Regions from separate parts of the Azospirillum sp. Marseille-Q6669 genome, predicted to be linked through region 2. Evidence: riboswitches for the same ligand, from Rfam matches in the RefSeq annotation. Region 2 holds a riboswitch; the other holds the start of a gene.
What was found. A riboswitch is a leader RNA that binds a small molecule or an ion and turns the genes downstream of it on or off. The one in region 2 is predicted to bind S-adenosylmethionine.
Positions count from the first base shown of each region.

Region 1: it holds a riboswitch for S-adenosylmethionine, as region 2 does, so the genes downstream of both, ACWPXE_RS19620 (homoserine O-succinyltransferase) here and metZ (O-succinylhomoserine sulfhydrylase) in region 2, are expected to answer to the same signal.

Region 1 covers NZ_CBCOOP010000003.1:477,397-489,277, forward strand. The annotation lists gene ACWPXE_RS19585 (hypothetical protein) at 196-684, shown strand; gene ACWPXE_RS19590 (DUF2336 domain-containing protein) at 715-1,944, opposite strand; gene ACWPXE_RS19595 (lysine--tRNA ligase) at 2,553-4,121, opposite strand; gene ACWPXE_RS19600 (DMT family transporter) at 4,263-4,586, shown strand; gene ACWPXE_RS19605 (hypothetical protein) at 4,591-5,400, opposite strand; gene mtgA (monofunctional biosynthetic peptidoglycan transglycosylase) at 5,553-6,239, opposite strand; gene ACWPXE_RS19615 (ATP-dependent DNA helicase) at 6,358-9,126, shown strand; gene ACWPXE_RS19620 (homoserine O-succinyltransferase) at 9,132-10,055, opposite strand; SAM-I-IV-variant riboswitch at 10,105-10,209, opposite strand; gene ACWPXE_RS19625 (hypothetical protein) at 10,277-10,675, opposite strand; gene ACWPXE_RS19630 (HAMP domain-containing methyl-accepting chemotaxis protein) at 10,874-11,881, opposite strand, start outside.
Region 2 covers NZ_CBCOOP010000005.1:388,908-400,788, reverse strand. The annotation lists gene rsmI (16S rRNA (cytidine(1402)-2'-O)-methyltransferase) at 1-360, opposite strand, end outside; gene ACWPXE_RS27185 (penicillin-binding protein activator) at 354-1,544, shown strand; gene ACWPXE_RS27180 (phasin family protein) at 1,636-2,151, opposite strand; gene metZ (O-succinylhomoserine sulfhydrylase) at 2,263-3,471, opposite strand; SAM riboswitch at 3,548-3,627, opposite strand; gene ACWPXE_RS27170 (STAS domain-containing protein) at 3,755-4,267, shown strand; gene ACWPXE_RS27165 (hypothetical protein) at 4,344-4,541, shown strand; gene mutS (DNA mismatch repair protein MutS) at 4,918-7,560, opposite strand; gene ACWPXE_RS27155 (hypothetical protein) at 7,755-8,291, shown strand; gene ACWPXE_RS27150 (hypothetical protein) at 8,314-8,634, opposite strand; gene ACWPXE_RS27145 ([protein-PII] uridylyltransferase) at 8,887-11,688, shown strand; gene ACWPXE_RS27140 (phosphatase PAP2 family protein) at 11,711-11,881, opposite strand, start outside.

The sequences.
Region 1 (11,881 bases), on a different contig from region 2:
CGCCCTGAGATTTCGAGGGCGGTTCCTAGCGCGATTCCGGCCCGAGGGCAAGCGTGACCGCAAGCACGAGGCACGGAACTGTGCAATCGATTACGGCGAATGGCCGGAACGGCAAACAGGAATTTGGCGTTGCGGGTGCGGCGCACTATTCTTTGGATAGGTTTTCAAGGCTGTTCGGGATTGGGGGGAAGAACCATGATTCGCTTTGCACCGGCATTTTGCCTGACTGTGACGCTGGCCCTGGGGAGCGGCGGTGCGGCCTTGGGACAAACCGTCGCAGATTATGAGACCGCACTGGCCAAGGCTCCATTGGCCGGTGCGCTGCCGGGCGAGGCGGCGGCCGGCGCTCCAGTGAATACCCCGTCGGCCACCGACATCCTGTATTGCCGGCCCGTGTCGAACTATGTGTACACCTCCGTCCCGCCGGGGGAGCGCAGCGGCATCGTGGTGCCCTTGGTGGCCTTCGACGGGCCGAGCGACCCGGCGACCCTGCGCAAGCGCGCCCTGTGCGAGGATGTGCGCCGGATGGCGGTGATCCAGTTCGATTCCGGGTCGGGCGAGGAGATCGTCACCCCACCGCAACTGATCGACACCGATCCGTCGCGCCCGCTGTATCAGAACGATCCGACGCTGGCCCCCGACACGCGGCGTGCCCCGGCGCGCCGGCCGCTGGAGATCCAGTAAGGGAAATAACGGGGACAGCGCTCCACGGCGTCAGGAACGGACGCCGTAGAGCGCGAGGTGGCGGGTCATGTCCGCCGCGGGCAGCGGGTAGTCGGTGCCCTGGCGGGCGTTCAGCACGGCGCGCGGCGGAATGCCGGCGGCACGGACCTGCACCCGCATGGCGCAGCGCATCGAGTAGCCCGCGCGCCAGACCAGGGCGGTGACAGCGCGGGCATCGCCGGAGCGCAGGATGTCGTCCACGATTCCCGGATGGACGGCGGCGCGCAGGGCCAGGGCGGCGCGGACGAAGTCCGTTTCCTCCCAGGACAGGGCGTCGCCGAGCGCCGTCTCGTCCAAGGCGCCCTGCCGGTGCAGGCGGACGGCGCGGCGCCCCGGCGACTCGGCGGGATCGCGCCCTTCGACCCAGGCGACGCGGCGGCGGGTCACGGCGGCGACCTCCGCCGCGGTGACCGCGTCCAGATCGGTGCGGCGGCGCAGCAGGTCGGCCACCGAGTCGTCGACGAACTCCGCCAGCCGCAGGGCCAGCCGTTGCGACAGGGCGGGGCGGCTGGCCAGCTTGGCCTGCCAGTCCGGATGGCCGCCCGACCGCTCCACCAGATCCTCCAGCCGGTCTTCGGGGATGACCGCGCCGTCGTTGTCCAGCAGGACGCCCGTGGCCTCCGCATCGCCCGTGTCGACGATGGCGCAGGACAGCGGCGCGCTGACCGCCGGCCGCCGCGCGATGGCCGACAGCGCCCAGCCCGCAGGGTGGCTGGCGATGATCTCCAGCAGGTCGTCGTCGGTCAGGGTGGCGCAGCAATGAAGGATCGGCTCCGCCACCGAACGCTCGACGTCGCGGGCCAGCGTGCGCGCCACGGCGGGCGGGGCGCAGGCGACGTCCTTCAGGGCCCCAGCCAGCGCCGTCCGCACATGGGCCGCGTGATCGCGGGCCAGCCGCTCCAGAGTGCGCAGGGCGGTGGCGGTGGCCTTGTCCTGGCGGTCTGGGGGCAGGTCGGGCAGCAGCCGGCACAGCTTGCGCGCCAGATGCGCGCGGACTCCGGCATCGCCCATCCCGGCCCGCCGCGATTCGACCAGCGCCGTGCCGACGCGGCGGCGGACCGGTTCCGGCGCAGGAGGAGCGGGGGGAGAATCGTCGAACAGATAGCCGAGTAGGTCCGGGTCCACCCCGTCGTCCGCGGAGGAGTCTTCCCGCGGCACCGAGCGGGCCGCGCCGGGACGGTCGTCCTCTTGATCGGGGTGGGGGGCCTGACGTGGCTGCATCTGAATATCCAACGACGCGCCGGTTAACGGGCCGCTAATGGGGCCGAACTTGTCACCGGCGTCCGCTGTGCGCAACCATACCCTGCGCCGCCAATCCTGCCATCGGTTGATGCTGTCAAAGCGTCGAAAAGCGGAGGTTGAAAAGAAAAAGGGCCGCAACCCCGATGGGGCGCGGCCTTGAAGAGTTTAGGGAGGAAACGCACTGCAAAAGCAGTAACGGGGCGGATCATAGGCTTTGACCTTAGCGGATGGTAATACCAAGTTGGTATTGGTGCGGTGCGGTGTGCGCATGGCGATGCGGGAATAAAATGTTGTTTGCCCAGCGGGTGGGCAGGATTTCGACCGTTTGCACACATTCGAGCCGAACAGGCGGATGATGGAAACGCAAACGATCGGATTGGGAGTATTGTTTGTGACCAGAACTATGGCGGGTGAAGTCTCGTCGAATGCTGAGAGACATCCATCCGGGCATGCCCTTGGGCGCCACCTTCCTTGAAGGCGGTGTGCATGCCGGGCGGATTGTTCGTGAGGCTTGCCGGTCCGCTGGGAAAACCCTCCCCCGCGGCGGGCCGCGGCACGGGGGAGGGGAGAAGGCCGATGGACGGTGCTCAGGCAGCCAGCTTCTCGCGGATCAGCGCCTTGGTCTCGTCCAGGCCGTAGAGCTGGATGAAGGAGCCCATGCGCGGGCCGGTGGTCTGGCCGAGCAGCACCTCGTAGAGCGCCTGGAACCAGGCGCGCAGCTCGGTGAAGCCATGCTCCTTGCCCACGGCGAAGACCTCGTTCTGGATGACGTCGCCCGCCGCGTCGGCGGGGATGGTGTCCAGACGCTTCAGCAGCTCCTCCAGCGCGGCGCGCTCGGCGTCGGTGGGGGCGCGGAAGCGTTTCGTCGGCTTCACCTGATCCTGGTAGTAGCGGACGGCGTAGCCGACCAGCTTGTCCAGGAAGGGGCTGTTCTCCGGCGTCGCCTCGGGCGCGTAGCGGCTGATGAAGCCCCACATCACGTCCTTGGTCTCGGCGTTCGCCGCCCCGGCAAGGTTCAGCAGCAAGTTGAAGGACACGTCCGACCGCACCGCCGGCGCCGTGCCGTTGTGGATGTGCCAGGCCGGGTTCTCCAGCGCCTTGGCCGGCTCCTCCACCGGCAGCTTGGCGACGAAGGCCAGATACTCGTCCACCGCCCGCGGGATCACGTCGAAATACAGGCGCTTGGCCGACTTCGGCTTCTGGAACATGTAGAGGGCGAGGCTCTCCGGCGGGGCGTAGGCCAGCCACTCCTCCATGGTCAGGCCGTTGCCCTTGGACTTGGAGATCTTCTGTCCCTTGTCGTCGAGGAACAGTTCGTAATTGAAGCCCTGCGGCGGGGTGCCGCCGAGGATGTTGACGATCTTTCCGGCCAGCTCGGCCGACGGGATCAGATCCTTGCCGTACATCTCGTAATCAACGCCCAGCGCGTACCAGCGCATGCCCCAGTCGGGCTTCCACTGGAGCTTCACATGGCCGCCGGTGACCGGCACCTCGACCTTCTTCCCGTCCTCGTCCTGGAAGACGATGGTGCCGGCGTCCACGTCGCGCTCCAGCACCGGGACCTGCAGCACGCGCCCGGTGGAGGGGGAGACGGGCAGGAACGGGCTGTAGGTCTGCTGGCGCTCCTCGCCCAGCGTCGGCAGCATGACGGCCATGATCTCGTCATAGCGCCGCAGCACGCCGAGCAGCGCCTCGTCGAAGCGGCCGGACTTGTACCAGTCCGTGGAGGACTGGAACTCGTACTCGAAGCCGAAGCTGTCGAGGAAGGCGCGCAACCGCGCGTTGTTGTGCGCGCCGAAGCTGTCGTGCGTGCCGAACGGGTCGGGGACCTGGGTCAGCGGCTTGCCGAGGCTGGCGGCCACCAGCTCCTTGTTCGGGATGTTGTCCGGGACCTTGCGCAGCCCGTCCATGTCGTCGGAGAAGCAGAAGAGCTTGGTCGGGATGTCACTCATCCGCTGGAAGGCCTGACGGACCATGGTGGTGCGCGCCACCTCGCCGAAGGTGCCGATGTGCGGCAAGCCCGACGGACCGTAGCCGGTCTCGAACAGGACGTAGCCTTTGGCCGGCGGCTCTTTCGCGAAGCGCGCGACCAGTTTGCGCGCCTCCTCGAACGGCCACGCCTTCGCCTGCAACGCCAATTCCCGCTCGCCGGTCATGGTAGAGCCCCTTCAAAACTCGACGGATATGTAGAAAGGCAGCGACCCTAGGGCGCAGCGCGCCGTCCGTCAACGGGCGCCGCTTGTCCGTTTCACGGTTCGGGCGCATGTCTGGATGTGGATCACCCGCCGAGGACCCGCATGAGCTGGTTGTTTCTGTCCGTCGCCATCGCCTTCGAGATCGTGGGCACCGTCGCCATGAAGATGTCCGACGGCATGACCCGCCTGTGGCCCAGCCTGGCGGTGGTGGCCTGTTATCTGGTGGCCTTCGCGATGCTGGCCCAGGCGCTGCGCGAGATCGAGGTCGGCGTGGCCTACGCCATCTGGTCGGCGGTCGGCACCGCGGCCATCGCGGCGATCGGGATTTGGGTGTTCGGCGAGTCGCTGAACTTCCTGAAGCTGGCGGGGATCCTGCTGATCGTCGCGGGGGTGGTCAGTCTTCGGATGTCGGGGGGCGGGGCGTAGGCCCTCATGCCCGGATGTCGAGCGACGGACCAGGGCCGGCCGCAACCGTCGGCACGCCGTCGCGGAACAGGGGCATGTCCTTCAGATCCTTGACATAGCCGCCGGTGGCGACGGACTCGGGCGACGTGTCCTTGAGGCGATCCATCGCGCCCTTGATCATGGCGACCAGCGGGCTCTCGCTGTCGAGATCGTCCGGCTCGCGGCCGCTGCTCCGCATCGACTGCTCATAGCCGAACTGGGTGGCGGCGCGTTGGACCGCCCAGTTGGCCGAGCCCTTCTCCTCGTCGCTGACGCCCTCCAAGAAGGCGACGCCGGCCCGGAAGCGGGCGGCGTGATCGTTGCCCGTCGGGTCCGCGGCCATCATGGCCTGCCCCTGCTGCTGAGACATGATCGATTGGGCGGTGTCCTGCTCGTCCTTGGAAAAGCTGCCGTCGCTGTTGCTGGCGATGGCGAAGAGGGAGCGGCGGTCGAGCCCGCCATAGACGGTGTCCCAACTTTCCTGGGTGGCGTGCATGTAGTCCATCGGCTTGCCGTTCGCGGCCAACTCCGCGTATTTGGCGTCGATGGCCGCCCGTGCCTCCTTGGCGACGGTCGCGAAATCCTTCTTGCCCGCGGCCTGGATCGAGGTCTGGGACGCCAGGGACGCCTGGGCCGACTCTGACAGCGTGACGACCGCAGCCGCGTCGCGCGTGCCGTTGGAGGGGCCGCCGGTTGCTTCTTTCGCTTCCGCTGCGTGCTTGGGAGCGGACGATGTCGTGGCGGACAGGGGGGCCGGCTGCCGGGCCGCACCCACCGATGGCTCCGTGACGTTCATCTGACGGCTCTCCCGTTGCCGAGGTTTGCCAACAATCGAAGAATGTCGGTAAGCCGAAACACTCCGTCGCCTATGGCATTCAGATCAGATTACCACAGGCTGTATTGACGGTCGACAATCAAGTTCTCAGGTTGAAAAACTGCCGGCAAAGCCTAGCGTGCGCAGTCGGCCAGCCCGTCCCGTTCCACCACGGCCATGCGCCGCTCGATGACGCCGGCCCGCCGCGCCACATAGGCGCCGGGCGGGTTCGGGGACCAGTTGCGGGGGTTGGGCAGGACGACGGCCAGCAGGGCGGCCTCGCGGCGGGTCAGGGCCGAGGCCGGCTTCTTGAAATGGTGGCGGGCGGCGGCTTCGGCGCCGTAGACGCCGTCGTCCCACTCCACGCTGTTCAGATAGACCTCCAGGATGCGGCTCTTCGGCCACAGCGTCTCGATCAGCAGGGTGAACCACGCCTCAATGCCCTTGCGGGTCCAGCTGCGGTCCGGCCAGAGAAAAGCGTTCTTGGCGGTCTGCTGGCTGATCGTGCTGCCGCCGCGCAGGCGCCGGCCCTCCTCGTTGTCCTCGAAGGCGCCTTCGATGGCCGCCCAGTCGAAGCCGCCGTGGCCGCAGAACAACGTGTCCTCCGACGCGATGACGGCGCGGGCGAGGTGGGGAGAAATTTGCGACATGGGCACCCAGTCGTGCGCCAGCCCGGACCCTCCGGCGGCGCGGATCAGCATCAGGGGCGTGGCCGGCACCGGCACCACGCGGTAGAGCGCCGCCCAGCCGACGCTGAAGGCCACCAGGGCGACGGCCAGGGCCATCAGGAGTCTCAGCAGACGCCGGACCGGAAACCGCATGCGCTCGACCTCTCCTCTGCGACGCTCAAGGGCGGGGGAGCACTTTCGAGGGGGCGGGCCGATCGGTCAACACGGGTTTGCTCGCATTGCGGCGGCGGGGACCTTTATACTGCGCGCCATGGATCTGACCTCGGCGCCCTCCCTCCCGTCCTTCAGCCTCGATGACGCGCCGGCCTTGGTCGCCGGCGCGCGGCGCGTGGTTCTGCTGACCGGCGACGGGGAGGTGGAGGAATTGCCGCCCGCCGCCGCGGCGAAGCGGGCGCGCCGCCAGCCGCCGCTGGTCTGCCACGCGCGGGCGATGGCGCGGCGGCTGGGGACGGAGCCCTTCGCCGCCTTCGACCTGCTGGAGCTGTTCGCCTTCGTCCTGCCCGCCCGCTTCTGCGTGCCGACCCCGCGCGGGTTGGCCGAGGCGCTGGACCTGCCGATCCCCGACGGGCTGGAGGACGACGCGCTGGCCCTGCACCGGGCGGTGCGCAAGCTGCTGGGGTTGCTCGGCACGCCGGGGCGCGAGGAGGCGTCTGACCCCGTGGCCTTCGCCTGGGAGATGGGGCGCGCCGGCTGGCTGTGGGCGCCCGCCGTTCTGGCCGCGCTGGGCAAGCCGGACGGGCCGGAGAAGGGCGCCGCACGTGCCGGCCTGCGCGTCTGGACCCGCATCAAGGAATGGCAGGACGGCCCGCCCGAGCCGCCGCCCGCCCATCACCCGGTGGAGCCGGACGAGGCGCGCCGCCGGCTGTCGGTGATGCTGTCGGCCAGCGTGCCCGGCAAGGTGGCCGAGCCGCGCCCGCAGCAGGCCGACTATGCCAGCGCGGTGTCCGCCGCCTTCGCCCCGCGCCCCGCGCCCGACACGCCGAACGTCGTTCTGGCGGAGGCCGGAACGGGCGTCGGCAAGACGCTGGGCTATCTGGCGCCGGCCACGGTGTGGGCGGAGAAGAACGGCGGCACGGTGTGGATCTCCACCTACACCCGCAACCTCCAGCACCAGATCGACGCGGAGCTGGACCGTCTCTACCCCGAGCCGGCGACCAAGGCGCGCAAGGTCGTGCTGCGCAAAGGCCGGGAAAACTACCTGTGCCTGCTGAACCTGGAGGAGGCCGTCCGCGGCATGCCGATGCAGCCCCACCACGCCATTGGGGTGGGGCTGATGGCGCGCTGGGCGGCGGCGACGCGCGACGGCGACCTGACCGGCGGCGACTTCCCCGGCTGGCTGGTCGACATCGCCGGGCGCGGGCGGACGCTGGGCCTCGCCGACCGGCGGGGCGAGTGCATCTACTCCGCCTGCGACCATTACGCCCGCTGCTACATCGAGAAAAGCGTGCGCCGCGCCCGCAAGGCCGACGTGGTGATCGCCAACCACGCGCTGGTCATGGTGCAGGCCGCGCTCGGCGGCGGTGAGGAGCCGACGCTGCCCACCCGCTATGTCTTCGACGAGGGGCACCATGTCTTCGACGCGGCGGACAGCGCCTTCGCCGGGCATCTGACCGGGCGCGAGACCCAGGAGCTGCGGCGCTGGCTGCTGGGGGCGGAGGAGACGGGGCGCAGCCGCGCCCGCGGGCTGAAGCGCCGCATCGAGGATCTGGTCGCCAGCGACGAGCGGGCGCAGGAGTTGATGGACGCGGTGATGCTGGGCGCCCGCGTCCTGCCGGCGGAGGGCTGGGCGGCGCGGCTGTCCGCCGACAACCTGCAGGGGCCGACCGAAGCCTTCCTGCTCGCCGCGCGGCGTCAGGTCTATTCCCGCACGGCGGGGCAGGGCGGCCCCTACAGCCTGGAGGCCGACAAGGCCTATCCGGTGGACGGGCTGCTCGACGCCGCCGAGGCGCTGGAAGCGGCGCTCGTCCGGCTGTCGGAACCGCTGGCCGGGCTGGCCAAGCGGCTGGCCGCAAGGCTGGAAGACGAGACGGCGGAGCTGGACAGCGACCAGCGGCGGCGCATCGACGCCATGGCGCGCAGCCTGACCCGGCGCGGCGTGCTGACGGTCGAGGCGTGGCGGGCCATGCTGAAGACGCTGCCGGTGGAGACCCCGGCGCAGTTCGTCGACTGGTTCGCGGTGGAGCGGATCGACGGGCGCGACGTCGATGTCGGGCTCTACCGCCACTGGATCGACCCTACCGTTCCCTTCGCCGAGGCGCTGGCCGGGCCGGCGCACGGCATGGTGGTCACCTCGGCCACCCTGACCGACGGCACCGGCGATGTCGCCATGGACTGGCAGGCGGCGGAGGACCGCTGCGGCGCCAGCCATCTGCCGAAGCCGGCGCTGCGCGCCCAGGTGCCGTCGCCCTTCGACTACCCCAACCGCACGCGGGTGATGGTGGTCACCGACGTGCGCAAGGACGATCTGGGGCAGGTGGCGTCGGCCTACCGCACGCTGTTCCAGGCGGCGGGGGGCGGGGGCTTGGGGTTGTTCACCGCGATCAGCCGGCTGCGCGCCGTCTACGACCGCATCGTGGAGCCGCTGGACGCTACCGGCGTCCCGCTCTACGCCCAGCATGTCGACCCGCTGGACGTGGCGACCCTGATCGACATCTTCCGGGGGGAGGAGCACGCCTGCCTGCTCGGCACCGACGCGGTGCGCGATGGGGTGGACGTGCCGGGCCGCTCGTTGCGGCTGATCGTGTTCGACCGCGTGCCCTGGCCGCGCCCCGACATCCTGCACCGCGCCCGCCGCGACGCCTTCGGGCGGCGGCGCTACGAGGACATGATCGCGCGGTTGCGGCTGAAGCAGGCCTTCGGCCGGCTGGTGCGGCGGGCCGACGACACCGGGGTGTTCGTGCTGCTCGACCCGATGATGCCGAGCCGCCTGTTCGGCGCCTTCCCAGAGGGGGTGGAGGTCCGCCGCGTCGGCATCAAGGAGGCGGTGGAGGCGACGGCGGGGTTCCTGCGGGGCTGGTAGACGGCCTATCCACCCGTGCCGATGTGGGCGACGTCGAAGGGCGTCGTCTGGTAGATCTGGTTGATCCAGTTGGCGAACAGCAGATGGGCGTGGCTCCGCCACCGGTTTTCGGGCGGGAGGCTCGGGTCGTCGTCGGGGAAATAGCCCTGGGGAACCGGCGTGGCCGCGTCCTTGGCGACGTCCCGGACATATTCGTTGCGCAGCGTGTCCGTGTCGTACTCGATGTGGTTGAACATGTGCAGCGACCGGTGGGCGGCGTCCTCCAGCAGGCAAGGGCCAGCCTCTGGGGAGTCCAGCAACACGCGCAGGCCGCTTTTGGGGGGAATGTCCTCCTCGCGCACCTCGGTCCAGCGCGAAACCGGGATGGGCACGCCGTCGGACAGGCCGCACAGATAGGGCGAGGCGGGGGCGCGGTTGCGGTGCCGGTACACGCCGGATGCCTTGCGCGGCAGGAGATGCTTCGGCACGCCGTGGAAATGATGGACGGCGGCCTGCGCCGCCCAGCAGATGTTCAGACAGGAATGGACGTGGCTCTGCGTCCAGTCGAATACCGAACACAGCTCGTCCCAGTAGGACACCTCCGCGAAGGGCATCGTCTCGACCGGGGCGCCGGTGACGATGAAGCCGTCGAACGTCTCGCGGCGCGCGTCCTCCCACGACCGGTAGAAGGCGCTCATATGGTCGGCCGCGGTGTTGCGCGGCACATGGTTGGTGATCCGGATCAGCGACAGTTCGACCTGAAGCGGCGTGCTGCCGAGAAGGCGCGCGATCTGCGTCTCGGTCCGGATCTTGTCGGGCATCAGGTTGAGCAGGCCGAAGCGCAGGGGCCGGATGTCCTGCCGGATGGCGTCGGCCTCCCGCATGACCATGACGCCCTCGGCCTGCAGGGCGGTGAAGGCGGGAAGATCGTTGGGTATCTTGATGGGCATGACTCGTCCGGCTCCGCTGTCGGTGCATCGGTCGGAACAGACGTCATGGCGAACCCCGTTTGTTTGCCGGTCCGGCCACATCCCCCTTCGGGACGCCACCTTGCTCGGGAAAGCAGGTTGGCGTTGAGCGTCCGCTCAACTCTTGATGCACGGTGCACATTATACGGGCAGCGGCGGCTTGGCAACAGGAGTGGGGCAACAGCGGCGGAGCCGTGGTCCCATCAGGCGGCAGGGGCCGGGTAGAACCACGTGTTGAGCAGAAGCAATAGCGCCCAGAAGCCGATCTCCAGCGTTTCGGTGATCGGCTGGATGCGCCGGATGGCGCCGTAGACATGGACCGCCAGCATCAGCCCGAACACGCCGAACAGGACATCGAAGGCGTAGGCGGTCGCCTCCACCGTCGTCGCGCCGCGCAGCATCAGGAATTCGACGATCAGGATGAATGCCCCGAGGCAGCGGCCGAAATAAACGGCGAGGTCGGTGTCCTGCGGGATGCGCCAGAGCATCAGGCGAGCCCAGGCGAGCGGCGCCACGAAAATCGGCAGGGCGAAGAAAAGCGTCGTGCTTATCATCAGGACAAGCAAATAGGTCTGCGCGTGCTGCGCATAGATGCTCAGCATGGCGGTTCCTCCATTTTGTATTCTTGTTGGAAAAAGACGCGTGACGGTCATGGAGTGCCGTGACAGCCGCCGGTTGTCAAACCGATTGCCGCGCGCTTCTTCGAAAGTATGAGGAGAAGCGGGAAGCCGGAACCCGTGCTGCAACGGGGCTGCCGGTGAGCGGTCCCGCGGCCGCCCACCGGTCCTGTCTTGCGATCCTCAGGCGGCCTTGATGGCGATGAGGAAGTTTTCCACCTCGCTCTTCAGGCGCATCGCCCCCTGGTTCAGGTCGCCGGAGGCCGACATCACCTGGGTCGCGGCGCTGCCGGTCTCGGTCGCGGCCTGCGACACGCGGCTGATGTTGCTGGTCACTTCCTGGGTGCTCTGCGCCGCCTGCTGGACGTTGCGGCTGATCTCCTGGGTCGCCGCACCCTGCTCCTCGATGGCGGCGGCGATGGAGGAGGAGATGTCGTTGATCGAGGAGATGGTCGCCCCGATCCCGCGGATGGCGCCGACCGCCCCGCCGGTGGCCGCCTGGATGGCGCCGATCTGCTGGGCGATCTCCTCCGTCGCCTTGGAGGTCTGGTTGGCGAGGCTCTTGACCTCGCTCGCCACGACGGCGAAGCCCTTGCCGGCCTCGCCCGCCCGTGCCGCCTCGATGGTGGCGTTCAGAGCCAGCAGGTTGGTCTGGGCGGCGATGTTCTGGATCAGGTCCACCACGTCGCCGATGCGCTGGGCCGCTTCCGACAGCCCCTGCACGGTGGCGTTGGTGCGGTCGGCCTCGTCCACCGCCTTGCCGGCGATGCCGGCCGACTGCGACACCTGCTGGGAAATCTCGGTGATGGAGGCGGCCATCTCCTCCGACGCGGCGGCAACGGTCTGCACGTTGGCGGAGGTCAGCTCCGCCGCCGCCGCCGCGCTGCCCGCCTCGGCCCGCGTGTGCTCGGCGATGTCGGTCATGCTGCGGGCGGTGGTGTCGAGCTGCGACGCCGCGGCGCCCACGGTCTGCAGGACGCTGTGCACCGCGCCGTCGAAGTTGCGGATCAGCGAGTCGATCCGCTCGGTGCGGCGGCGCTTGTTCTCCTCCTCGGCGGCCTGGGCGGCGGTCAGGCGCTCCGCCTCGATCAGGCCGTCCTTGAAGACCTGCACCGCGCGGGCCATGGCGCCGATCTCGTCCTGCCGGTTGCCGCCCTCCACCGCGACTCCGAGGTCGCGCCTGGCCAGACG
Region 2 (11,881 bases):
CGTGCCGGCGTCGGTGACCAGCGCGATGGATTCGCCCGCTTTCATGCGGCCGATGAGGACCGGACGCATCTTCGCCGCGTTGTGTTCATGATAGGAGACGAAGGGCGTGTGGATGCCATGGATGCCCATCAGCTTCGCCGTCACCCGCGTGTCCTCGCAGGCGATGGCATCGGCGCGGCGCAGCGTGTCGAGCGCGCGCAGCGTGATGTCGGCGGCGTTGCCGATGGGGGTGGCGACCACATAAAGGCCGGCGCCGAGTTTACTTGCGGCCCTCGGCTCGCTACCTTCAGCGTCACCAGAGACGCCGGGCCCGGAAACGGGTTCGGGCGCCGGACCGGATGTGGAGATCGTTGGTGGCACGCTTGACGACACCTTTCTCGCGCGCTTGGGGGCAGCGGGCTGCCGCCGCCCTGTTGGTTGTCGGCACGCTTTCGGCCTGCTCGACTGTAAAGGCCCCGGCGCCGCCGACTCAAGCGCCGCAAGCGCCCGTCGCCGCCGTTCCGGCCGCCCCGCAGACCCTGAAGGTGGCGATCCTGCTGCCGCTGTCCGGGTCCAGCGCCGCCATCGGGCAGGCCATGCTGGAGTCGGCGCAGATGGCGCTGTTCGATCTGGCCGGCGACCGGTTCGAGCTGCTGCCCCGCGACACCAAGGGCACGCCCACCGGCGCCGCCGATGCGGCGCGGCAGGCGATCGCCGAGGGGGCGAGCCTGATCCTCGGCCCGCTGTTCGCCGCCGACGTGGCGGCGGTGAAGCCGGTCGCCCAGTCCGCGGGCGTGGACGTTCTGGCCTTCACCAACGATTGGACCCAGGCCGGCAACGGCACCTACGTGCTGGGCTTCGTGCCCGCCGATCAGGTCACCCGCGTGATCGGCTTCGCCCGCTCGCGGGGCGCCACGCGCTACGTCGCGCTGGCCCCGCGCACCGCCTATGGCGACGCCGTGGTCAACGCCGTGCAGGCCGCCTCGCGCCAGTTCGGCGGGCAGGTGGCGCAGGTCGAGCGCTACGACCCGGCGGTGACCGATCTCGCCCAGCCGGCGCGGCAGGTGACCCAGGCCGGCGTGCAGCCGCAGGCGGTCATGCTGGCCGAAGGCGGGCCGCGCGCCCAGGGCCTGGCGTCGGCGCTGTCGGCCAACGGGCTGAACACCCAGCAGGTCAAGCTGCTCGGCACCGGCCTGTGGGACGAACCCGGCCTGGGCCAGGAACCCGCTTTGGCCGGCGCTTGGTTCGCCGCCCCGTCCCCGCAGAGCCGCGCCGACTTCGAGGCGCGCTTCGAGAGGACCTATGGGCGCAAGCCGCCGCGCATCGCCACCCTGTCCTACGACGCAACGGCCATCGCCGCGGTGCTGGCCAAGATGCCCGACGCGTCGGGCCGCTTCGACCGCGCGGCGCTGAACAACCCCAACGGCTTCGAAGGCATGGACGGCGTCTTCCGCCTGCGCGCCGACGGCGTCGTGGAGCGCGGTCTGGCCGTTCTGGAGGTCACCCCCAGCGGCCCACGCGTGATCGATCCCGCCCCGTCCAGCTTCGAAGTGCTGGGGCAGTGATCGCAAAGCGCTGAAACAGAAAGTTCTTAACCTCGAAGGCACAAGAGCACGAAAAGTTCGTGTCTTTGTGCCTTCGTGGTGAACCGCAACCTTATCCGTGCTGCTTCGCCAGACGGCGGGCGTTGGCGCGGACGGTGCGGTAGGCAGGGGTCATGCCGGCCTGGGTCAGGGCCGTGGCCGACTCGACCATGTAGAGCGCGGCGTGGATCCCGGCCTCCACCGACTCGGTGACGGTGCGGCGCTGCAGTTCCATCAAGTCGGCGGGGTTGCGGCACTGGCCGAGGCCGGTCACCATCACCATGGCGACCTGAAGCTGGCCCTGCATGAGGGTCATCCAGGCCTGCTGCATTTCCCCGATGCCCTTGGCGACGGCGTGGGTGGCCTCCACCATCGCCTCCACCTTCTCGGAGCCCATGCGGACGAACTCCGGGTTGGCGAGGTCGATGGGGTTGTTCATGGCCGCCGCCATCATCGCGGTTCGGTAGCCGATCGTCTGGGCCGCCGCCACCCCCATCTCGCCCGTCTTGACGCCGGTCCGGGTCAGATCGCCCGCCACCGTCAGAAAGCGTTGCGTCGGTTCGCCGTTGCCGGCCTTGCGTCTCGCCATTCGCTCCACCTCACCAAAGGACCCGACCGGACCAAAAGCCCCGGCCGGGCCAAAAAAACCGTGACCCGGACGCCAACGCTGCACTGCAGCATTTGGTTCCGGGTCCAGTCTTTACAGGGAAGCGAGCGCGCGGTCGAGATCTTCAACGATGTCCTGGGCGTCCTCCAGCCCGACGGACAGGCGGAGCAGGTTCGGACGGATGTTCGCCGCCGCCTTCTCCTCGACCGTCAGCTTGGAATGGGTGGTGGTGTCGGGGTGGGTGATCAGGCTCTTGGAGTCGCCAAGGTTGTTGGAGATCATCACCATCCGCAGGTCATTCAGGGCGCGGAAGGCCTCCTCCTTGCCGCCCTTCAGGAAGATCGACAGCATGGTGCCGCCGCCGGTCATCTGGCTGCGGACAAGATCGTGCTGCGGGTGGCTGGGCAGGCCCGGGTAGAGCACCCGCTCCACCTTCGCGTGGCCTTCCAGGAACTCCGCCACGGTCAGGGCCGCCGCGCTCTGCGCCGAGACGCGCAGTTCCAGCGTCTCCAGCCCCTTCAGAAGCAGCCAGGCGTTGAAGGGCGAAATGGTCGGGCCGGTGTGGCGCAGGTAGGGGTGGATCACGTCCGACCCGTACTGCTTGTCGTTGGTCAGGATGATGCCGCCCAGACAACGGCCCTGGCCGTCGATGTGCTTGGTCGCCGAATAGATGACGACGTCGGCCCCCATCTCGAACGGGCGCTGCAGCACCGGCGTGGCGAAGGCGTTGTCCACCACCACCTTGGCCCCGGCCTTGTGGGCGAGAGCGCTGACCGCGCGCAGGTCGACGACCTCCAGCCCCGGGTTGCTGGGCGTTTCCAGGAAGACGACCTTGGTCGGCTTGGCCAGCGCCTCCTCCCACTGGGACAGGTCGGTGCCGTCGACGAAGACGGCCTCGACCCCGAAGCGGGCCGACAGCTCCTTGATCACCCAATAGCAGGAGATGAACAGCGAGCGCGGCGCCACGATGCGGTCGCCGGTGCGCAGGTTCGACCACAGGGCGCCGTGCACCGCGGCCATGCCGCTGGTCGTGGCGTAGGCCCAGGCCGCCCCCTCATACTCGCACAGCCGGTCCTCGAACATCGCCGTGGTCGGGTTGCGGAAGCGCGAATAGACGTGGCGGGAGCCGTCGTTGACGAAGGCGCTCTCCGCCTCCTCCGCCGAGCCGTAGACGAAGCCGGAGGTCTGGTAGAGCGCCTCGCAGGTCTCGTCGAAGGACGAGCGGCGGACGCCGCCATGGACCAGACGGGAACGCGGGCGAAGCCCCGCGACGTTCGGATTGCGATGATCGGTGCGCGCCATGGCCGCTTTGTCTCCTCTGTCCGCCGGCGGGGCAGACCGGCAAAACAAAAAACGCCCCGACCGATCGGGTCGAGGCGCGGACGCGGCTCGGACCTTTTTAGCGGGTTGTTTTACGTGGCCCGCAAGCCGGTCGACCAAATCACCACGTGCCCCCGCTTGTAGGACCGCCGCGGCGCGGCGTCAAGGGACAAGGAGGCCGTGACAAAAAGAGGGCGACCTGCGTCAACATCGCGCAGGACCGCAGGCCGCCGCCCGCTTGCCCAGCGAAGGCCCGGACCGGATCATGGCCGCCGGACGTCAGGAAAGGGTGCGGACCGTGCAGTATCGCAAGGAGCAGGAGCGGCACTTCACCCGTCTGGTGTTCACCGGGCGCTTCACCAGCCAGGACGCCGGTCCGGTGCGGCAGGCCATCGCCGACGTGACGGGCGGACCGGAGCGCCGCCACCTCCTCGACCTGACCGGGCTGGAGTTCATCGACAGCACGGGCGTCGGCCTGTTGCTGGTGATGAATGGGGAGGCCCTGTCGGCGGGCAAGGCCCTGTCCCTGCTCTGCGCGTCCGGGCAGGTGCGCAAGGTGGTGGACCTGACCCGCATCGCCATGATCATCCCGGTGTATGAGACGGTGGCCGACTACATCGCCGCCAGCGTGCCCGAAGCCCTGCTGGTCGCCACCCATCCCTGCGCGCCGGGCGAGGACCCCATGGCCGTCGCCGCCCGCGCGCTGCACGCCAAGCCGCTCCTGCCACCCGCGAGCGCCCCACCGGACGCTTCCGATCGGGACGGCGCTTCGGGATAGGGCGCTCGCAGCGCGGGCACGGGCTTCCCATCTGAAGCATCGGACAGAGTCCGTTCCGCGTTGGGGGAGGCACCGAATGGTTCATCTGCACAAGTCGCTGGAATCCGAAGCGTCGAAGGCCGCCGAGCGGGAGGGCCGCTCGCTCGACCAATTCGTGAACGAGGCGGTGGAGGAGAAGCTGCGCCACGCGCAACGCCCCGCTACCCAACGCCACGTCACCCCTATCCATGACCGCGGCGCCCCGATGGACGAGGACGCCGTGGAACGGGCGTAGCGCCCATGGAATGACCCTGGGGATGGGATTGCGGCGGCTGTGGTTCAGCGCTATATTTCTCGCACCAGTGGTCAATAGACGACACCTCCGGTACCGCGCGCTCGGAAAGGCCGATGGCCGGAACGGCGTGCACACGAAAAGAGGGGCGGCGTTGCAGCGCCGCCCCTCCGTCGTCTGGGTTACAGCACGGCGACGAGCAGCGCGAGGATCGCGACGACCGTCTGGATGACCGTGCAGATCACCAGCACCTTACCAGGGGTCAATAACCACACCCCCTTCCCGCCGCTTGGATGACAACGCCCCTTGCCCATGGCCCGGGACGCTGCGGCGGCGGATTTTCATACAATGACGTGTGTTCCGTCGCAAATATTCCCGTTCAACGCATCAAACCCCTCAGGCGATACAACTCATCGAGCGCCTGCCGTGGCGTCAGGCTGTCCGGGTCGATGGACTTCAGCGCCTCCTCCACCCGCGACGGCTCCGGCGGGGCGGCGGGGGACGCCGCCGGGGCCGGCGGCGGACGCTTCAGGGCGGCGCTGAACAGCGGCAGATCCTCGGCCAAGCGATGGATGGCCGCGTTCTGGTCGCCCGATTCCAGGATGGTCAGCACCTCCTCGGCGCGGCCCACCACGGCGCCGGGCAGCCCGGCCAGCTTCGCCACATGGATGCCGTAGCTGCGGTCCGCCGCCCCCGCCGTCACCTCGTGCAGGAAGACGACGTCGCCCTGCCATTCCTTGATGCGCATGGTGTGGCAGGATAGGCCCGGCAGCTTGCCGGCCAGCATGGTCAACTCGTGGTAGTGGGTGGCGAACAGCGCGCGGCAGCGGTTGACGTCGTGCAGATGCTCCACGCAGGCCCAGGCGATCGACAGGCCGTCGAAGGTCGCCGTGCCGCGCCCGATCTCGTCCAGGATGACCAGCGCGCGGTCGCCGGACTGGTTCAGGATGGCCGCGGTTTCCACCATTTCCACCATGAAGGTCGAGCGGCCGCGCGCCAGATCGTCGGCCGCACCCACGCGGCTGTAGAGCCGGTCCACCACCCCGATGTGCGCGCTCTCCGCCGGCACGAAGCCGCCCATCTGGGCGAGCACGGCGATCAGCGCGTTCTGCCGCAGGAAGGTCGATTTGCCGGCCATGTTCGGGCCGGTCAGCAGCCACAGCCGGTTGTCCGGGGCGAGGTCGCAGTCGTTGGCGACGAAAGGCCCGGCGTTGCCGGCGTCGAGCACTGCCTCCACCACCGGGTGCCGCCCGCCCTTGATCGAAAAGGCGAGGCTGCCGTCCACCACCGGCCGGCGGTAGCGCCGCTCCGCCGCCAGCTCGGCCAGCGAGGCGGCGACGTCGAGCGCGGCCAGCGCGTGGGCGGCCTGGGCGATGGCCTCGGCGCGGCTGGTCACCTCCTCCACGAGGTCGTTGAACAATTCCAGCTCCACGGCCAGCGCCTTGTCGGCGGCCTCGGAGATGCGGCGCTCCAGGTCCGACAGCTCCACCGTGCCGAAGCGCACGGCGTTCGCCATGGTCTGGCGGTGCATGAAGACCTCGCGCCCCTTCTCGGACATCAGCTTGTCCGCGTGGGTCGCCGTCACCTCGATGTGATAGCCGAGCACGTTGTTGTGCTTGATCTTCAGCGCCGGCACCCCGGCGATTCCGGCGTATTTGACCTGAAGCCCGGCGATCAGCCGCCGGCTCTCGTCGCGCAAGGTCACCAGCTCGTCCAGCGCGTAGGAATAGTCGCGCGCGATGAAGCCGCCGTCGCGGGCGAGCAGCGGCAGCTCCGGCGCCAGCGCCTGCGTCAATTGCTGGACCAGCTCGCTGTGCTCGCCCAGCCCCTTGGCCACGGCGCCCAGCCCGTCGGGCAGCGGGCCGCCGGGATGGCCGTTGAGCAGCAGGCGGATGGCTGAGGCCTGGGCCAGACCGTCGCGCACGGCAGCGAGGTCGCGCGGACCGCCGCGCCCCAGCGTCAGGCGGGACAGGGCGCGCTCCAGGTCCGGGCAGCGGCGCAGCGCCTCGCGCAGGTCGCCGCGCAGCCGCTCCTCGTTCAGCGCGAATTCGACCATGTCCAGCCGCTTGGCGATGGCCGCGGGGTTGGTCAGCGGCGCCGAGAGCTGGGCGGCGAGCAGACGCGCCCCCGCCCCGGTCACCGTGCGGTCGATGGTGGCGAGCAGGCTGCCGCGCCGGTCGCCCGTCAGGGTGCGGGTCAGCTCCAGGTTGCGGCGGGTCGCCGCGTCGATCTCCATGACGGCGCCGGGGCCGAGCCGGCGCGGCGGCGACAGGCGCGGCACGCGGCCCTTCTGCGTCAGCTCCACATAGGCGACCAGGGCGCCCGCCGCCGCCACCTCGGCGCGGGAGAACGGACCGTAGGCGTCCAGCGTGCCGACGCCGTAGAGGGTGAGCAGCCGCTGCCGCCCGTTCTCGCTGTCGAAGCGCGGGGTCGGCTGCACGGTCAGGCGGGACTTCCATTCGCCCCACAGCTCGTAGAGGTCGGGGCTCTGGCACAGCTTCTCGGAGACCAGAACCTCCTGCGGGTCGAGGCGGCCGAGCGCGGCGCCCAGCCCGGCGCGCTCCACCGGCTGCACGACCAGCTCGCCGGTGGACAGCTCCAGCCAGGCCAGCCCGAGGCCGCCCGCAGCCTCCGCCACCGCGGCCAGCCAGTTGGAGGCGCGGGAGTCGAGCAGGCTGTCCTCGGTCAGCGTGCCGGGGGTGACGATGCGGATGACGCCGCGCTTCACCACCGACTTGGAACCGCGCTTCTTGGCCTCCGCCGGGTCCTCCATCTGTTCGCAGATGGCGACGCGGAAGCCCTGGCGGATCAGGCGCTGCAGGTAGGATTCATGGCTGTGGACCGGGACGCCGCACATCGGGATGTCCTCGCCCAGATGCTGGCCGCGCTTGGTCAGCGCGATGTCCAGCGTCCGGGCGGCGTTCACCGCGTCCTCGAAGAACATCTCGTAGAAATCGCCCATCCGGTAGAACAGCAGACAGTCGGGATGGGCCTGCTTGATCTCCAGATATTGCGCCATCATCGGGGTGGCGTCGGGAGGAATGGCGGGGGGCGAAATGGCGGCGGGCGCGTCGGACACGGGTCTTCAACCGGTTGCGTTGTGTCGGGCAAGGTCGGGGCGGCACCCTAGCACGCCCGCGCTGGTGCCGCGATGACCGCTTCGTTAGACTGTTCGATGCCCGTAGAACGAGCAAGCCGAAGCTGAAGGAGACCGCCGTGACGCAAGCGCCCGACAACACTGATGGCCGGACCACGAACGGCCAGGACACCGTCCGGGAGGTGCGCGAGGTCGTCGCCCTGTTCAAGACCCGCGAGGCGTTCGACAAGGCCGTGGCCGCCCTTCTGGACGCCGGCTTCGACCGCGACGACCTGTCGGTGCTGGCCAGCCACACCTCGCTGGAGGTCGCCGACCAGCGCCCGCAGGCCCCGTCGGACGAGGCTCTGACCGGGCTGGTGGGCGAGCTGAAATACGCCTTTCCCCTGACCACCGCGGGGCTTCTCGCCATCGTCGGCGGCCCGATCGCCGCGCCGCTGGCGGCCATCGTCGCCGCCGGCCTGGGCGGCGTCGCCATCAAGGATTACCTGGACGAGCTGACCAGCCACCCCGACACCGACGAGTTCAGCCGCGCGCTGGAGGCCGGCGGCGTCATCCTGTGGGTGCGCACCGCCGAGGTGGAGGACGAAGTGGAGGCCGCCGAGATCCTCGAAGGCAACGGCGGCGCCAACATCCACCTGTCGGTGCGCGAGGAGTAGGCGGGGAAGGAAACGCCGTCCGTCAGGCGGCGCAGGCGCGCCTCTCGCCTCCGCCGCCGACCACGGTCAGCCCGCGCAGGCGGAACTGCGCCCGCACCACCGCGGCCCAGCCCTTGCGGATCTGGGCGATCTTGATGGCGTCGGAGGCCTTGGCGTCGGTGGCGGTGCCGCAGATCTCGAACAAAAGCGCGTCGCCGATGGAGCCGGGGCACAGCGCCAGGGCGTGCACCAGCCAGGCCATCAGCTCGGCCGGGGTGTGACGCGGCAGACCGCGCTCCGCCAGGGTCAGGGCGTTCCCGAGGTTCGCCAGCTCCCGCCGTGCCGTTCCGGGGTTCGGGATCATCAATGGCCTCCCTCGCGCGTGTCTCACGGACGACTCCTTACCTCTTTGGAATGGAGCGCGTCAGTGACGGCCATCACAGCACGACCGTTCCAGCACAGCCGTCGCAGCAGCGCTCCCAGTTGGATCATGCAGGAAACAGACGGCAGCCTCTTTTGGTGTGCCGCGTGCGAATTATCCTCTTTCCCGTTATAGTCGGGACGCCGCACGGTTCGTCGCACCCCTCGCATCCCTGGGAAGGCTCACGTTTTGTCGATGCTCTCCACCCGCGCCGCCTCCGCCGACGCGTCCGACGCCAAGGACGCCGGCACCGCCAACATCCCCAACAAGCGCGCGATCCTGTCCCGGCGCAAGCTGGCGGAGGACCTGGAGAAGCTGGTGGCGGAGCATGGGACCGGCGACAAGCTGCGCCCCGCCCTGATCGCCCGGCTGCGCGGCGCGCTGAACGACGGGCGGGCGGAGGTGCGCGCCCGCTTCGAGGCCAAGGGATCGGGTGAGGACTGCGTGCGGCAGAACTGCTACCTCGCCGACGGGGTGGTGCGTTCGCTGGCCGACCTCACGGTCACCCACATCTTCCCCTCGCCCAATCCGACCTCCGGCGAGGTGTTCGACATCGTCGCCACCGGCGGCTACGGCCGGGGCGAGCTGGCGCCCTTCTCCGACATCGACCTGCTGTTCCTGCTGCCCTACAAGCGCACCCCGCGGGTGGAGCAGGTGGTGGAGTACATGCTCTACATCCTGTGGGACCTCGGGCTGAAGGTCGGCCACGCGGTGCGCAGCGTCGACGATTGCATCCGCCAGTCCAAGGCCGACGTCACCATCCGCACCGCCATCCTGGAGTCCCGCTACCTCTGGGGTCCGCGCAAGCTGTTCACCGAGCTGCGCCGCCGCTTCGACCGCGAGGTGGTGGCCGGCACCGGGCCGGAATTCGTCGAGGCCAAGCTGGCCGAGCGCGACAACCGCCACCTGAAGCTGGGCGACAGCCGCTACGTGCTGGAACCCAACCTGAAGGACGGCAAGGGCGGCCTGCGCGACCTGCAGACCCTGTTCTGGATCGCCAAGTACCTGTACCGGGTCGAGGACGTCGACGATCTGGTCGGCAAGAAGGTGCTGCTGCCGGAGGAGGCGCAGCGCTTCGCCAAGGCGCAGAACTTCCTGTGGACCGCGCGCTGCCACCTGCACTACCTGACCGGGCGCATGGAGGACCGGATGACCTTCGACGTGCAGACGTCGATCGGCAACCGCATGGGCTACACCGACCACGCCGGGACCAAGGGCGTGGAGCGCTTCATGAAGCATTACTTCCTGGTCGCCAAGGACGTGGGCGACCTGACCCGCATCTTCTGCGCGGCGCTGGAGGCGGAATCGAAGCGCCCGCCCAAGTTCAACATCCTGCGGCTGGCCGCACTCGCCCGCCGCAAGGACGTGGACGGCTTCGTGGTGGACGGCGAGCGGCTGAACGTGCGCAGCGACCGCCAGTTCAAGGACGAGCCGCTGGACATGATCCGGCTGTTCCACACCGCCCAGCAGAATGACATCGACATCCACCCCAACGCGCTGCGCGCCATCACGCGCTCGCTGTCGGTGGTGGGGCCGAAGCTGCGCGCCGACCTGGAGGCCAACCGGCTGTTCCTGGAGATCCTGACCGGCCGCAAGGACCCGGAGATCACGCTGCGCCGCATGAACGAGGCCGGGGTGCTGGCCCGCTTCATCCCCGACTTCGGCCGGGTGGTCGCGCAGATGCAGTACGACATGTACCACGTCTACACGGTGGACGAGCACACGCTGTTCGCTCTCGGCATCCTGCACAAGATCGAGATGGGCGAGCTGACCGACGAGCTGCCGCTGTCGTCGGAGGTGATCCACAAGGTGGTGTCGCGACGCGCGCTCTACGTCGCCGTGCTGCTGCACGACATCGCCAAGGGCCGCGGCGGCGACCATTCCATCCTCGGCGCGCGGGTGGCGGAGAAGCTGTGCCCGCGGCTCGGCCTGACGGCGGAGGAGACGGAGACGGTGGCTTGGCTGGTGCGCTGGCACCTCGCCATGTCCTACACCGCCTTCAAGCGCGACCTGGAGGACGACAAGACGGTGCGCGACTTCGTCTCGCTCGTCCAGTCGCCGGAGCGGCTGCGCCTGCTGCTGGTGCTGACGGTGGCCGACATCCGGGCGGTCGGCCCGCAGCGCTGGAACAACTGGAAGGCCACGCTTCTGCGCGAGCTGTACAACCGCTCGGAGGAGGTGATGTCCGGCGGCCTGTCGGTCGAAGGGCGCGGGCGCCGCATCCAGGCCGCCCAGGCAGCGCTGCGCGCCGAGCTGTCCGACTTCGACGATGCCGATTTCGAACGGCATCTCGCGCTCGGCTACCCGGCCTACTGGCTGGCCTTCGACGCGGAGACGCTGGGCCGGCAGGCGCGGCTGGTCCGCGAGGCGCTGCGCGACGAACGGCCGCTGACCGTCAACACGCGCATCGACCGCGGCCGGGCGATCACCGAGGTGACGATCTTCGCCACCGACCACCACGGTCTGTTCTCCCGCCTCGCCGGGGCGCTGGCGGCGGCGGGGGCGGACATCGTCGACGCCCGCATCTTCACGATGACCAACGGCATGGCGCTGGACGTCTTCACCGTGCAGGACGCGGCGGGCGGCGGCGCCTTCGAGAGCGGCGACAAGCTCGCCAAGCTGTCGGTGATGATCGAGAAGGTGCTGTCCGGCCAGTTGAAGCCGCTGCACGACCTGACCAAGCGCAAGGCCCCGCACGCCAGCCGCACCCGCGTCTTCCACGTGCCGCCGCGCGTGCTGATCGACAACAACGCCTCCACCACCCACACGGTGATCGAGGTCAACGGGCGCGACCGCCCCGGCCTGCTCTACGACCTGACCCGCGCGCTGACCAACCTGACCCTGCAGATCTCCTCGGCGAAGATCTCGACCTACGGGGAGAAGGCCATCGACGTCTTCTATGTGAAGGACGTCTTCGGCCTGAAGGTCACCCACGAGAGCAAGCTGGCCCAGATCCGCGAACGGCTGCTGCACGCGCTCGCCGACCCGGCGGGGTGAGGACGGGGGTGACGCCCGTTCCTCAGGACAGTTGGTCCTCCACCCAGCCGTCGATCACTTCGGCGGCCAGACCGGCCAGCACGCCCGTCGCCATGCCGGCGGCATAGTCGGACGCCCAGTGCCGTTCGGTGGCGAGGCTCGACCAGCCCACCGCCGCGGCGAAGCCCAGGCTGACCATGGTCGCCGAGGACAG